Linked DNA regions of Undibacterium sp. KW1. The protein of the gene in region 1 interacts with the protein of each later gene in a pairwise test. Links are inferred from orthologs where the notes say so. Each region holds a gene or a part of one and is shown in the gene's direction. Other genes may lie near its edges.

The links. Proteins that work in one complex are often made in the same cells at the same time.
Region 2: the proteins of ybgC (region 1) and secA interact in binary tests that used the Escherichia coli proteins (3 or more experiments, as listed by UniProt). The link is inferred for Undibacterium sp. KW1 from one-to-one orthologs.

What each region holds. Positions count from the first base shown.
Region 1 is NZ_AP018439.1:1,565,418-1,572,822, forward strand. The notes cover bases 2,459-5,447. They hold ybgC (tol-pal system-associated acyl-CoA thioesterase), read left to right. Parts: upstream 2,459-3,742; coding sequence 3,743-4,153; downstream 4,154-5,447. Other genes in these bases: UNDKW_RS06915 (SDR family NAD(P)-dependent oxidoreductase), read left to right, coding at 2,861-3,613; tolQ (protein TolQ), read left to right, coding at 4,213-4,908; UNDKW_RS06930 (ExbD/TolR family protein), read left to right, coding at 4,925-5,368; UNDKW_RS06935 (autotransporter assembly complex family protein), read left to right, coding at 5,379-5,447. Outside these bases: UNDKW_RS06895 (pilus assembly protein), read left to right, coding at 1-107; UNDKW_RS06900 (type IV pilin protein), read left to right, coding at 125-574; transcriptional regulator NrdR, read right to left, coding at 593-1,045; glyA (serine hydroxymethyltransferase), read right to left, coding at 1,186-2,436; more of UNDKW_RS06935, read left to right, coding at 5,448-7,259; UNDKW_RS06940 (translocation/assembly module TamB domain-containing protein), read left to right, coding at 7,339-7,405.
Region 2 is NZ_AP018439.1:900,803-908,526, forward strand. What follows is about bases 2,518-5,825. They hold secA (preprotein translocase subunit SecA), read left to right. Parts: upstream 2,518-2,865; coding sequence 2,866-5,625; downstream 5,626-5,825. Other genes in these bases: UNDKW_RS04070 (M23 family metallopeptidase), read left to right, coding at 2,518-2,633; UNDKW_RS04080 (acyl-CoA dehydrogenase family protein), read left to right, coding at 5,823-5,825. Also shown: UNDKW_RS04055 (GNAT family N-acetyltransferase), read right to left, coding at 1-54; lpxC (UDP-3-O-acyl-N-acetylglucosamine deacetylase), read left to right, coding at 125-1,060; UNDKW_RS04065 (DciA family protein), read right to left, coding at 1,097-1,600; more of UNDKW_RS04070, read left to right, coding at 1,683-2,517; more of UNDKW_RS04080, read left to right, coding at 5,826-7,004; bifunctional glutamate N-acetyltransferase/amino-acid acetyltransferase ArgJ, read left to right, coding at 7,107-7,724. UniProt on the Escherichia coli protein: Required for protein export, interacts with the SecYEG preprotein conducting channel.

The sequences.
Region 1 (7,405 bases):
TATCATCTGGTGCAGGTTTATCCGGTAATGGAACAAATGCTTCAGCTATTGCTCCAAGTTACAACCCTACCAGACGTATCTGGAAGCAGATATTGCGTACTGATTAAATCATAGAGGTGCTCAAGTGTTAATTAAGAAATCGGAAGCTGGCTTTACTCTGATAGAGATATTGATTGTGGTCGTTATTTTGGGGATATTGGCCGCAATCTCTGTCCCTGCATATACCGATAATGTCAGGCGGAGCCGACGTGCGGATGCGCGTTCTGTTCTAACGCAAAATGTGCAATTCATGCAGAGCTTCATGACTGCGAACGATCGTTATGACAAGATGCGTGACAACACCCCGGTTGCCCTGCCTATGCTGGTGAGCCCGGTAGGTGCTACGGGCAGTAATATTGACTATGACATCAGTTTCACGATAGCACCAACGGCGACTACTTTTAGCGTTCGTGCTGTACCGCGAGCCGGTGGCAGGATGGCCGCAGATGGCTGTGGCACTTATGCGATCAATGAAAGTGGTGCAAGGTCGAATGTGGGCAATACTTTATCTGTCGATACCTGCTGGACCAAGTAATAAAAATCAGGAGGAGCTTTAGCTCTTCCTGACCTCTTGTATCGCCTCGGCAAACTCGGATACATCTTCAAAGCTTTTATACACAGAAGCGAAGCGGATGTAGGCGATTTTGTCGAGGCGCTTCAATTCGCGCATGACCAGTTCACCCAGGTGGCCGGACATGACTTCGCGCTCTCCGCTGGACAATAATTTTTCTTCTATTCTTTGTATTGCTGTCTCGACTGCTTCGGCAGATACCGGACGCTTGCGCAATGCCAGCATCAGGCTGGCGCGCAGTTTGGCGGTTTCATATTCTGTGCGGCTGCCGTTTTTCTTGACGATCACAGGCATCACCAGTTCTATACGCTCATAGGTGGTAAAACGTTTGTCACAGTCGGCACAACGGCGGCGGCGGCGTATGACATTGCCTTCTTCTGAAACTCGGGTGTCGATGACCTGGGTGTCATCGAGGTGGCAAAAAGGGCATTTCATGGCGTATGGTGCTCCATTGGTTTTTATAATTGATTTTATAATTCGATGATACAAAAAAGCCACTCAAGCGAGTGGCTTTTTATTGTACTGCCTGATACTTAAGCCCTGCTTTGGTTGAATCTCTTAAGCTTGATGAATCATTACGCTTGATAAACCGGGAATGCATCTGTCAATTGTTTGACTTCAGCTTTCACGCGTTCTATCGTTGCTGCATCATGCGGATTGTCGAGTACGTCCGCAATCAGGTTACCCACTTTAACTGCTTGCTCTTCCTTGAAACCACGGGTAGTGAAAGCCGGGCTGCCAAGGCGGATGCCGGAAGTGATCATCGGTTTTTGTGGGTCGTTCGGGATACCGTTCTTGTTGCAAGTCATGTGGGCAGAGCCCAGGATGGCTTCGGCTTCTTTACCTGTCAGGTTTTTAGGACGCAAATCCACCAGCATCACGTGGGATTCTGTACGGCCAGAAACGATACGCAGGCCGCGTTCAGTCAGGGTATTTGCCAGCGCAGCAGCATTCTTGACGACTTGTTCTTGGTAAGCCTTAAATTCTGGTGTAAGTGCCTCTTTGAAGGCAACTGCCTTACCAGCGATCACATGCATCAGCGGGCCACCTTGCAGACCTGGGAAAATCGCAGAATTGATCTTCTTGGCGATCGCTTCATCATTCGTCAAAATGATACCGCCACGTGGGCCGCGCAGGCTCTTGTGGGTAGTGGAGGTGACGACGTCTGCAAAAGGTACTGGGTTAGGATACACACCAGCAGCGATCAAGCCAGCATAGTGGGCCATGTCCACCATGAAGTAAGCGCCGATTTCTTTGGCGATCTTGGAGAAGCGCTCAAAGTCGATGCGCAGCGCAAATGCGGAAGCACCGGCGATGATCAGTTTAGGCTTGGTTTCACGCGCCAGTTTTTCCATGGCATCGTAGTCTATATCTTCTTGTGCATTGAGGCCATAAGAGACGACATTGAACCATTTGCCAGACATATTCAAAGGCATGCCGTGGGTCAGGTGACCACCTTCAGCCAGGCTCATGCCCATGATGGTGTCGCCTGGGTTCAACAAGGCAAAGAACACGCCCTGGTTGGCTTGTGAGCCAGAATTAGGCTGCACATTGGCGAAATTGGCATTGAACAATTGCTTCAGACGGTCAATCGCCAGTTGCTCGACCACATCCACATGCTCGCAACCACCGTAGTAGCGCTTGCCTGGATAGCCTTCAGCATATTTGTTGGTCAACTGGGAGCCCTGGGCTTCCATGACGGCAGGGGAACAATAGTTTTCAGAGGCGATCAACTCGATATGCTCTTGTTGACGGACATTTTCTTTTTGTATCGTAGCAAACAGTTCTGGATCTACGTTGGCGAGGGTATGATTTTTTGCAAACATGGCGGTTCCTGATTATTCCTGTTAATAAACAATGATTGTTGTTAATGAGGTGTCTGAAACGGATAGGGGCAGCCTCATTGCTTTTACCATCAGGCTACCCAGGCGCACGGCTGGAGTCAGATAGACTCCGAAATCTCACGCTTCCCGATGGATCTCCATCTTGGGCCAGGATGCTTGCCCGTCTAACAGGGCAGATATGGCCACTTCGCCAGTCACGTGAGATGAAATGGTGCAAGGATTTTACGTGATGGCGTTTGAATGGGCAAGTGCCAGCAGTGGTATGGCAAAAATTAATTTTCACACAAGTATTGCCTTGAAATTTTTAGCTTCCCGATATTGGATGGCAAAACCACTTAAAATAGTATGCTTCAGAGCTGCAAACGTCAGCTAGGCAAATTACCCACAAAAATTGAAGGAATTCAGCATGATCGTCTTGATTACAGGCGCAAGTTCAGGTTTTGGTGAAGAAATGGCACGCAAATTTGTCCGCGAAGGCCATAAAGTCATTGCTGCAGCACGCCGCAAAGACAGGCTGGACGCCTTGCAAGCAGAGCTAGGCGCTGCCTTGTTGCCAGTCACGCTGGATGTGACCAGCAAAGATTCCATCAAACAGGCTTTGGCTGGATTAAGTGCCGAATGGAAAAATATTGATGTGCTGGTCAATAATGCTGGTTTGGCCCTAGGTACAGAGCCTGCCCACCTGGCGTCCCAGGATGAATGGGATACCATGATAGACACCAATACCAAGGGCCTGGTGACAGTTACCAGGGCCATCCTGCCAGACATGGTGGCACGTGGCAGTGGTACGGTCATCAATATAGGTTCGGTGGCTGGTGAAACACCTTATCCAGGTGGCAATGTTTATGGCGCGACCAAGGCTTTTGTCGATCAGTTCACCCGCAATTTGCGTGCTGATCTGGTTGGTACAGGTGTTCGTGCAACCAATATTGCTCCTGGCCTATGTGGTGGTACTGAATTTTCCAATGTGCGCTTCCGTGGCAATGATGATGCGGCAGCCAAGGTCTATGAGGGCACCGTACCGCTGACAGCCATCGATATCGCTGAAACAGCCTACTGGATCGCTACTTTGCCTGCGCATGTGAATATCAATCACATAGAAATGATGCCTACTTGCCAGGGCTATGGGCCGCTGGTCATCAAGCGCAATACTGCTTGATTTTCATCAGGTCTCAGGCTTTGCTGAGATGTAAATTTGCTCTGCCTGCTGCCAAATTGATGGCAGCAGTAGCTCCTTTGAGTGACAAAGAGTAAATATGCGCACTGAATAGCTGGTAAAGTTTATACTATGAAAACAGAATTTGTATGGCCGGTCAGGGTCTACTATGAAGATACTGATACCGGTGGCATCGTTTTTTATGCGAATTACCTGAAGTTTTTTGAGCGTGCCCGTACCGAGTGGCTCAGGGCGGCAGGCGTCAATCAACAGCAAATGGCAGATGAGCATGGCCTGATGTTTGTCGTCAAAGCCACTGCAGTCGAGTATCATGCACCCGCGAGGCTGGATGATGAACTAAGACTCACCGTCGTGGTCGAAAAGCTGGGCAGGGCGTCTGTACAGTTTGTACAAGAAGCCTGGTGTGGCCAGCGTTTGCTGGCCTCAGGCAAGATCAAGGTTGCTTGTGTCAGCAAGACTGAGGTCAGACCGGCGGCAATTCCTGCTGACGTGCTGGCACAGATAGACAGAGATGCTGGCTGAAATTATTTTATTTTAGGGCGGCAACATTGCCCGGTGTTTTGTTTTTGAATTGATTCAATATGACTGTTACCCAAGACCTTTCATTTTTAAGTCTGATCACGAATGCCTCTATTCTGGTGCAACTGGTCATGGCATTGCTGCTAGGCGTGTCACTGACGAGCTGGACTTATATCTTCAGTAAAATGTTCGCCATCAAAAAAGCGCGTGGACAAACTGAAGAGTTTGAACGCAATTTCTGGTCTGGTGGCAATCTGGTTGATCTGTATGCAGCGGCGACCAATAGCCGTCGTACTGGCCGCGACACTAGCGGTGCGCTCGAACGCATCTTTGAAGCCGGCATGAGCGAATATCACAAGGTAAAGACAGCCAATAAAACCACGCTGGATGCCACCGCCATGCTCGATGGCGCGCGTCGTGCCATGCGTGCGTCTTACCAGCGCGAGATGGATTTGCTGGAATCACACCTGTCCTTTCTTGCGTCCGTCGGCTCGGTCTCGCCTTATATAGGTCTGTTCGGCACGGTCTGGGGCATCATGAATTCTTTCCGTGGTCTGGCGAATGTGCAGCAGGCGACACTGGCTGCCGTCGCTCCTGGTATTGCTGAAGCCCTGATTGCTACTGCGATAGGCTTGTTTGCTGCTATACCTGCCGTGCTGGCCTATAACCGTTACTCCCACGATATCGATAGACTGGCGATACGCTTTGAAACCTTTATCGAGGAATTCTCCAACATTCTCCAGCGTCAGTCACGCTAAGGCAGAGTGAGATAGCATGAGTACCCTGCGTGGCGAACGTAAACGCAAATTCAAGGCAGAGATCAACGTTGTGCCGTATATCGACGTGATGCTGGTGTTGCTGGTGATTTTCATGGTGTGCGCACCGATGACCAATCCCAGCGTCATCAACCTGCCTACTGCCGGGCAATCTACCCAGCCGCCATCTGATTATATAGAAATCACCTTGCGGCCCGATGCAGCTTCCACTATCAGCATCAACAGCAAAGCCGGTAACAATGGCAACAACCGCCAGGAAAGCAAGGAAGAAGCCAAAGACCGCAAACAACTGATGCAAAAACTGCGTGAGTATCATGATGCCAAGCCAGAGTTGTCTGTGCTGGTTTCTGCTGACAAGGGCATGATTTATGACGAGGTCATACAAGTGATTTCAGAAGCAAAAAAACTGGGTATCAATCGCGTTGGTCTGGCGACCAAGTGAGTTTTTGCAGATGCAGATAAGACTGCGCCCCTTACTGATGCTGTTCTGTGCTGCCGGTTTATGCGGTGCTGGCTTGGTGAGAGCGCAGCAGTCAGGACAAACTGAAACCTCTTCTGCTCAATCAACACCAACTGCTGCGTCTGCTCAGTCTGTGCAAATGCCTGAGGCAGACAACGAAGCTGTTTCCACCTCCAGCAGTGGCCGTTTGCAACTGGTTGCTGCCAAATCACACTGGGCTGATTTGCTGAGGGAACATATCCCTGAATTTGCCAGCAATGCTGAAGCGCAGAATATCACTCCCGCACTGATCAGACGGTTGCGCCTGGATATCAGCAATATCCTCACTACTGAAGGTTATTTCTCGCCGCAAATCCAGTTTGATAATCCAGATCAGGCGCTGGCACCAGCCTCCACAAATAAAATCATCCATGTGACTGTGGAAGCCGGCCAGCGCACCATCATAGAAAACGTGTCTGTGAAAGTGCAGGGCCCCATGGCAGACGCGATTGATGCTGGTGACAAGGCTGTCACTAAAAGGCGACGGGCCCTGCAAGAAGACTGGGGCCTCGCAGTTGGACAGCCATTCCGTGATGCTGACTGGAGTGATTCAAAAAATCAGCTGCTGGAAAGCCTGCGCTCAGATGCCTATGCCTCAGCCAGCATGACATCCAGTGAAGCAAAAATAGACGCTGACCAGCATAGCGGCATCTTGCAAGTAGAAGTCGATAGTGGCCCGGTATTTACCCTGGGTGATTTGCGTGTCACTGGTTTGCAGCGTTACCCTTCCTGGCTCATAGAACGTTATCAGGCACCCAAAAAAGGTGAGGTTTATTCACGTTCGCGCTTGCTGGATTTCCAGCGTTCCCTGCAAAACTCCGCTTACTTTGCCACCGTCGCAGTAGGCATAGATCCTGATCCAGAAAAAGCCGACGCCGTACCCGTGGATGTGACCGTGGTCGAGCGCCAGGCCCGTGACCTGAGCTTTGGTCTCGGTTACAGCACCAACACCGGTTACCGCAGCGAAGTTGCCTATCGGGACCGCAATATACTTGAGCAGGCTTGGGATTTGCGCAGTGCCGTCAGGCTCGAGCAGCGCAGGCAACTTGGATATGCGGATATTTACCTGCCACCGCGTGAAAGCAAATTCCTCGATTCTTTTGGTGTGCTGGTGGAGCGCGAAAATATCGCCGGTGTGCGCTCCAGCCGTTACGCTCTCGGCATCAAGCGCACCAGCACACGCGGCCATCTCGAACAACGCCTGGGTCTGAACATCGTCAGGGAAAAAATTTCCCCAGATGGTGAAGCAGAAGAGGTCAACAAGGCACTGGTTGCCAGCATAGGCTGGACTTGGCGTGATGTTGATCAGCCTTTCGATCCACGTAAAGGGCAGATCTTGCAGTTCGATCTTGCCGCATCTGAAAAAGCCTTGTTCTCTGACCAGCGCTTCATACGCAGCTATGCCAAATATCAGCGCTGGATACCAGTTCGCAAAACCGATACCGTGATCTTGCGCGCAGAGCTTGGTGCTGTTATTTCCAAAGATGAACAGGGGATACCTGAAGATTACCTGTTCCGCACTGGCGGTAGTACCACCGTGCGTGGCTATGGTTACCAAACCCTGGGCATACAGCACATAGGCAGCACACGTGGTGGCCGCGTGCTGGCAACGGCCAGCGCTGAATATGTACACTGGCTTAACTCTTCCTGGGGCGCTGCCACTTTCCTTGACGTGGGCAATGCCGCCGACAACTTTCGTGAGTTGAATTTAAAGCAGGGCATGGGTGTTGGTGCACGTTACAAGACGCCTGCGGGGCCGATTGCGCTTGATCTGGCTTATGGTCGCCAGACCAAAAAAGTCCGGCTGGATTTTTCTATCGCCATTGCTTTCTGATATGAGCGAAAACGAAAAAAATCAGACAGAGCAAAAAACGCCCGCTAAAAAAAAGCGGAGTCATTTGCGCCGCTTGAGCATGTTCATCCTCAAGCTGTTGATGATATTGATCGTCGTGTCCGGCCTCGTCCTGACCTGGATGTACA
Region 2 (7,724 bases), 660 kb from region 1 along the record:
TTCGAGATCTGCGGCTGAGGCACGGCGAATTTGAATTGTTGTTTTTGTATTCATTTTTAAGAAGAGTAGCGGGTAATTTCCGTGCGTCCGCATGGTAAATTGCCCGAAACGCTATAATAGCGCGATGTTAAAGCAAAGAACCATCAAACAAACAGTGAAAACCGTTGGTGTCGGTCTGCATTCTGGTACCAAGGTTGAACTCGTCATGCGCCCGGCACCTGTGGATACCGGCATTATTTTTACGCGCACAGACTTGATCCCACCCGTGGTATTACCCGCCCAGGCGCTGGCCGTGGGCGATACCCGCATGGCATCGACCTTGTCGAATGAGCATGGCAAGGTATCAACGGTAGAGCATTTGTTGTCTGCCTGTGCAGGCCTGGGTCTGGACAATCTGTACATCGATGTCAGTGCCGAAGAAATTCCTATCATGGATGGTTCTGCTTCATCTTTCGTCTATTTATTGCAGCAGGCGGGTATGCAGGAGCAGGATGCTGCGAAGAAATTTATCCGTGTATTAAAGCCGGTAGAAATTCGCGAAGGTACGGGCAAGTCCGAGAAATGGGCGAGGCTGGAGCCTTTCAATGGTTTCAAGCTGCATTTCTTTATAGAATTCAATCATCCTGCAGTCGATGGCACGGTACAAACCGCCGTGGTTGATTTTGCCAGCGCTACTTTTGTGCAGGATGTTGCCAGGGCGCGAACCTTTGGTTTCATGCAGGATGTGGAAATGCTCAGGGGCATAGGCCTGGCCCGTGGTGGCTCCATGGAAAACGCGATAGTCATGGACGAATACCGTATCCTGAATTCAGATGGTTTGCGCTTTGATGATGAATTTGTCCGCCATAAAATCCTTGATGCCATAGGTGATTTATACCTGATCGGCCATCCCTTCCTCGCCAGCTATACTGCCCACAAGTCTGGCCATGGCTTGAACAATCAGTTATTGCGCGCCTTGTTGGCCCAGCCGGATGCCTATGAAATTGTCAGCTTTGATGATCTCGACATGGCACCTCCTACTTACGCCACGCAAGTGGACAGGGAGTGGGCACTCGCTTAAAGCTACGGCGCTGAGCCCATGTGCAGCCAGCTGAAATCAGCTTCCAGAGCGATGGCGCTGTATCAGGCGGCTCAGCGCTGCCCGCAAATCTGCATTTTGCGGTGTGTCTTCCAGAGCGTGTTCCAGTTGCCCGAGCGCCTGCAAGGCCTTGCCTGAAAATGCTATTTGCTTAACAGCAACAGGTTTCTCTACGACGCGCCTGACTTGTACTTTGATCCTGATTGCGTTAATCTGCCATCCCCGTTCTTGCAAAAATGCTTGCAGTTTCGGGCATTGCTGTTTCAATTTGGTCGCCAGTGCGGCATTCGGCGCTGATAGCGTCAACTGTCCCTCCGTTACTTGCATGACCTCACAAGAGGCAAATATCGGCGGCAGTATCAGTCCACAGTCTTTTTGCAGCTTCAGATTGCGCTGCACTGTGGGCAGTAGTTGTGAGATTTTCTCGTTGCTGCGCAAAAAGTCAGCGGCTTCGCTGGCACCAGGCACTTTGCGACCGCGTTTAATGTTAATCGGATAGGTAGGGCGTGAGAATGTTGACATGCGCAATACCTTACCACAAACAGGGCAGGCCAGCTCTCACAAGGAGCACCAGGCCGCCTTTCGTTTTCAGAGGAGCATATTGATGCAAATCATTTTGATGCACTCCCGCTTTACCCAGGCAAAGTCAGTGACTTTGTCTTCCCGTCACGTCATCCTTGCTACTTTTGCATTCCTGTTGGTCATCACTTGTTGCGCTGCCCTGATGGCGGCCCTGACCCTGAAGCTGGCCAGCGCTGACTTGCCAGTCTTGCGCGACCTGGTTCCGGTCGCTGCCGCAAGTGATGCTGGCAATAAAGACAAGTTCATGAAAGAAAACCTCGCTGCGATGGCGGCCAAGCTCGGTGAAATGCAGGCGCAACTGATACGTCTCGATGCACTCGGTGAGCGGGTGCAGGGCCTGGCCGGTGTCAAGCCGGAAGAATTCAACTTCAAGGAATTGCCGGGCCGTGGCGGCCCTGAGGTTACTACACAGCCCGCCAAGGAATTGAATATGGCAGAATTCCAGGCAGCACTGGCTGCGATGTCGGTAGATATAGAACACCGCTCGGATTATATGAATGTAGTTGAAACCAAGCTCATGGGTTTCAAGGTGCAATCCAAGCTCCTGCCAACCATACAACCTGTTAATGTTGCTTACAATGCATCTGGTTTTGGCTGGCGGCTTGACCCCTTTTCTGGCCGCAGTGCCTTTCATGAGGGCATCGATTTCTCAGGACCTACCGGTACCCACATCGTTGCAGCAGCTGGTGGTGTCGTGGTTGCGGCAGAATATCATCCACAATTTGGCAATATGGTGGAAATTGATCATGGTGGCGAAATCATGACCCGTTATGCCCACTCTTCCAAAATCCACGTTAAGCTGGGTGATATCGTCAAACGTGGCCAGCATATTGCAGACATTGGTTCTACCGGCCGTTCCACAGGTGCACATTTGCACTTTGAAGTACATGTCAAAGGCGTACCACAAAATCCCCACAAATTCTTATCTGCCGGGGCTAATCAGGCCAATCTTTCTGCATTGAATCAAAAATAACTTGAGATTGCCGATTCAGCCTCCAACTGCCATTTCATGTCTGGGAATTGTTTGCCGGGTACGCGCCCAGTAATTGCCAAATAATCCATTTTACTGCCCAACAGGCAGGGAAATTGCGCAATTACTGGTTAATTGAGTGTCACATGGTAAAATCACAGGTTATCCTAATGTTGTTGTCAAATTAAGCACTATTTCAACAATTTTTTTAAGAATTTAACTTTCCGTTCATAGCATGTCATTCCTGACCAAGATATTCGGCAGCCGCAATCAGCGGCTTTTGAAGCAATACCAAAAGACGGTGCGTGAGATCAACGCATTGGAACCCAAGCTGGAAGCCTTGTCGGACGAGGCTTTGCAAGCCAAGACTGCCGAGTTCAAAGCACGTGTTGCGAACGGAGAGTCACTCGATGCCATACTCGTCGAAGCTTTTGCTGTCTGCCGTGAGGCCAGCAAGCGCGTCCTGAAAATGCGTCATTTTGACGTGCAGATGATAGGCGGCATGGTTTTGCATTACGGCAAAATCGCTGAAATGGGCACGGGCGAGGGTAAAACCCTGATGGCGACCCTGCCAATCTACCTGAATGCCTTGTCTGGCAAGGGCGTGCACGTTGTTACCGTCAATGATTATCTGGCGCAGCGCGATGCCGAATGGATGGGGCGCCTGTATGGCTGGCTGGGACTGACTACCGGTATCAACCTGTCGCAGCTTGATCATGATGCCAAGCAGGCAGCCTATGCTTCTGACATTACCTATGGCACGAATAACGAATACGGCTTCGATTACCTGCGCGATAACATGGTCTATGAAGCCAAGGACCGTGTACAGCGCAGCCTGAATTTTGCCGTTGTCGATGAAGTTGATTCCATCCTCATTGATGAGGCCCGTACGCCATTGATCATTTCCGGCCAGGCTGAAAATCATACGGAGCTGTACTACAAAATCAATGAAGTACCCAAGCTGCTGACCCTGCAAATCGGTGAAGAAACACCTGATGGCAAGGGCAAGATAGAAGTGCCAGGTGACTACACCAAGGACGAGAAAGCTCATCAGGTCTTGCTGACTGAAGCCGGTCATGACAAGGTGGAACGCATACTCACGCAAATGGGTTTGCTGCCTGAAGGTGCATCTGTGTATGATGCCGCCAATATTACCCTGATCCATCATTTGTACGCCGCCCTGCGTGCACATGCCCTGTATTTCAAGGACCAGCACTATGTCGTGCAGAACGATGAAATCGTCATCGTTGATGAATTCACCGGCCGTATGATGACAGGCCGTCGCTGGTCTGATGGTTTGCACCAGGCGGTAGAAGCCAAAGAAGGTGTACGCATCCAGAACGAGAACCAGACGCTGGCATCGATCACTTTCCAGAACTACTTCCGTATGTACACCAAACTGTCAGGTATGACAGGTACGGCTGATACAGAGGCTTATGAATTCCAGGAAATCTACGGTCTCGAAACCGTGGTTATTCCACCTAACCGTCCTTCGCAACGCAAGGACAGGCAAGACCAGGTCTATAAGTCTGCGCATGAAAAATACAATGCCATGCTCATCGACATCAAGGATTGTTATGAGCGTGGTCAGCCAGTACTGGTAGGTACGACTTCGATTGAAAATTCTGAACTCCTGTCCGGCATACTGGACAAGGCCGGTTTGCCACACAATGTACTGAACGCCAAGCAGCATGCGCGTGAAGCGGAAATCATTGCCCAGGCCGGTCGTCCAAAAGCCATCACCATCGCTACCAATATGGCGGGTCGTGGTACGGATATCGTACTAGGTGGTAACGTCGCCAAACAGGTGCAAATGATAGAAGCGAATGCAGCTTTGTCTGATGCAGACAAAGAGATGCAATCGCAAAAGCTGCGTGACGAATGGCAGTCTCTGCATGAGACAGTGGTCAATGCTGGTGGCTTGCACATCGTTGGTACTGAACGCCATGAATCCCGTCGCGTGGATAATCAATTGCGTGGCCGTTCTGGCCGACAGGGCGATCCGGGTTCTTCCCGTTTTTACTTGTCACTCGACGATACACTGTTGCGTATTTTTGCCGGTGACCGCGTCCGTGCCATCATGGACAGGCTCAAAATGCCTGAAGGTGAACCTATAGAAGCAGGTATCGTTTCCCGCTCCATAGAGTCGGCACAACGCAAAGTCGAAGCACGTAACTTTGATATCCGCAAGCAATTGCTGGAGTACGATGACGTCGCCAATGACCAGCGTAAAGTGATTTACCAGCAACGTAATGAATTGCTGGAAGCGCAGGACATGGCAGAGTTGATCTCCTCCCTGCGTCATGGCATGTTTGAAGACATCGTACGTGAATATGTACCGGCAGAATCAGTCGAAGAACAGTGGAATATCCCGGGTCTCGAAGCAGTCTTGCGTGATGAATGGGCGCTTGATTTGCCGCTGTCGCAAATGCTCAAGGATGATGCCAATATCACCGATGAAGATATTCTTGAACGTGTGCAAAAAGCGGCCAATGATGTTTATGAAGCCAAGATATCCATCGTCGGCAAAGAATCTTTTGCCGGTTTCGAGCGCAATGTCATGCTGCAAAGCATAGATACACACTGGCGTGAACATCTGGCTGCACTCGATCATTTGCGCCAGGGTATCCATCTGCGCGGTTACGCACAGAAAAATCCTAAACAGGAATACAAGCGCGAAGCGTTTGAACTGTTTGGCCAGATGCTCGAAGCGATCAAGAACGAAGTGGTCAGGACTGTGGTCACTGTGCGTATACAATCCCGTGAAGAGATTGATGCTGCAGAAGAAAGACTGGCACAGTCGCAGATTGAAAACGTCCATTACCAGCACGCTGATTTTGATGCAGATGCAACGCCTGAAGAAATGCTGGCCCCGGTTGCTGATTTTGGTACTGACCAGCCAGAAATCAATTACGCCCTGAAAGTAGGCCGTAACGACCCTTGCCCTTGCGGCAGCGGTAAGAAGTTCAAGCAATGTCATGGCAAGCTTGCCTGATCATTGAGTAGTACAAAAACAAAAGGCGACCACTGGTCGCCTTTTGTTTTTTCGTCGTCCAGTGTCAATTTAGCGAATCCTGATGCCCTCACTTGACGCAAGCAAATCCCGGAGTTAAAGTGAACGAGCGTGCTTATTTGAGCATTCATTCTATATTCTGGCATCTCAACTTGTGATGACCAGACCTGAGGGGGCTTATGGACTTGAACTTTAACGATGCAGAGCTAGGTTTTCGTCAACTGGTCCGTCATTTCCTGCAAACTTCATTACCTCAGGCCATCAGCCAAAAAGTGCATCATGGCATAGCACTCGAAAAAAGCGATTACCAGCACTGGCAGAAGATATTGCACGCCCAGGGCTGGGGCGCCTCATCCTGGCCTGCTGCTCATGGCGGCACTGGCTGGTCTGCCGTGCAGCGCTATATATTTGAAGAAGAATGCGCCGCAGCTGGTGCGCCAAGGCTGCCACCTTTTGGCATCAAGATGGTGGCACCCGTCATCATGGAATTTGGCTCGCATGAGCAACAGCAGAGATTTTTGCCTAACATATTGACTGCCGATGAATGGTGGTGCCAGGGGTATTCGGAGCCGGGCTCCGGCTCTGACCTCGCTTCCGTCAAGACCACGGCTGAACGCAGGCGTGACAGCGAAGGCGAATACTATGTAGTCAATGGTCAAAAGACCTGGACTACACTGGCCCACTATGCCGACTGGATATTTTGCCTGGTCCGTACAGACCGCGAAGCCAAGGCACAGCGCGGTATTTCATTTTTACTCATCGACATGAAATCCCCTGGCGTCACCGTCAGGCCCATCATCACCATGGACGGTGCACATGAAGTCAATGAAGTCTGGTTTGATGATGTCAAAGTGCCAGCTGCCAACCTGGTGGGTGAAGAAAACAAGGGCTGGACTTATGCCAAGTTTTTGCTGGGGCATGAGCGCACCAATATCGCGGGTATAGGCATTGCCAAGCGTGAACTGGCCAGACTGAAAAGAGTGGCCGCTCGTGAATTCAAGAACGGCAAACCGCTTATGGAGGATGCTGCTTTTGCCATGCGTCTGGCGCAGGTAGAGATAGACTTGATGGCGCTGGAAATGACCAATCTGCACGTCTTGTCGGCAGAAGAGCAAAGCCATGCGCCGGGGCCGGAAGCATCGATACTGAAGATCAAGGGTACGGAAATACAACAGGCCATCACTGAATTGCTGGTGCAGGCCGTAGGGGAGCAGGCCTTGCCCCTGCGTGATCGCCAGGATACCAGCGAGCTGGCAAGCCCGCTTGCCATTAATTACCTGAATATGCGCAAGCTATCCATCTATGGTGGCTCAAATGAAATACAAAAAAATATCATTGCTCAAATGATCATGGGGCTGTAAGGGCTACGCCCGTCCTGCGTGAAATTTCCTCAGCGCAAACATGCTTCGCAGTGCAACAAAATGCCCTACAATGTCGGCTTGATTTCAACGCAAGGAAAAACCATGGCCGTTAATTCCCCCATCCCTGTGGCTGCAGATTTGAAACCGGTAGCCGGCATACGCCTGGGTTATGCCGAGGCTGGCATACGCAAGCCCAATCGCAAAGACGTACTGGTCATGGAACTGGCTCCTACGGCGACCGTCTCCGGCGTATTTACGACCAACCGCTTTTGCGCGGCTCCCGTGCAGGTCTGCAAGGCCCATCTGGAAGGCTTGCACATGGCATCCAGCCCTATCCGCGCGCTGGTCGTGAACACTGGCAATGCCAATGCTGGTACCGGTGATGCTGGTCTGGCAGCGGCGAATGCGACTTGCTCTGCCCTGGCAGAATTGCTGGGTTGTGAGGCTTCTCAAATCCTGCCATTTTCTACTGGCGTGATTCTCGAACAGTTGCCGGTCGATAGGCTGGTCGCCGGTTTACCAGCAGCCATAGCAAACCTGACAGCGGATAACTGGTTTAATGCCGCTACCGCCATCATGACTACCGATACCCAGCCCAAGGCGGCATCGGCAACTGTGGAAATCAACGGTAAAACCGTGACCATGACAGGCATCAGCAAAGGCGCGGGCATGATCAAGCCAAATATGGCGACCATGCTGGGTTATCTGGCGATAGATGCC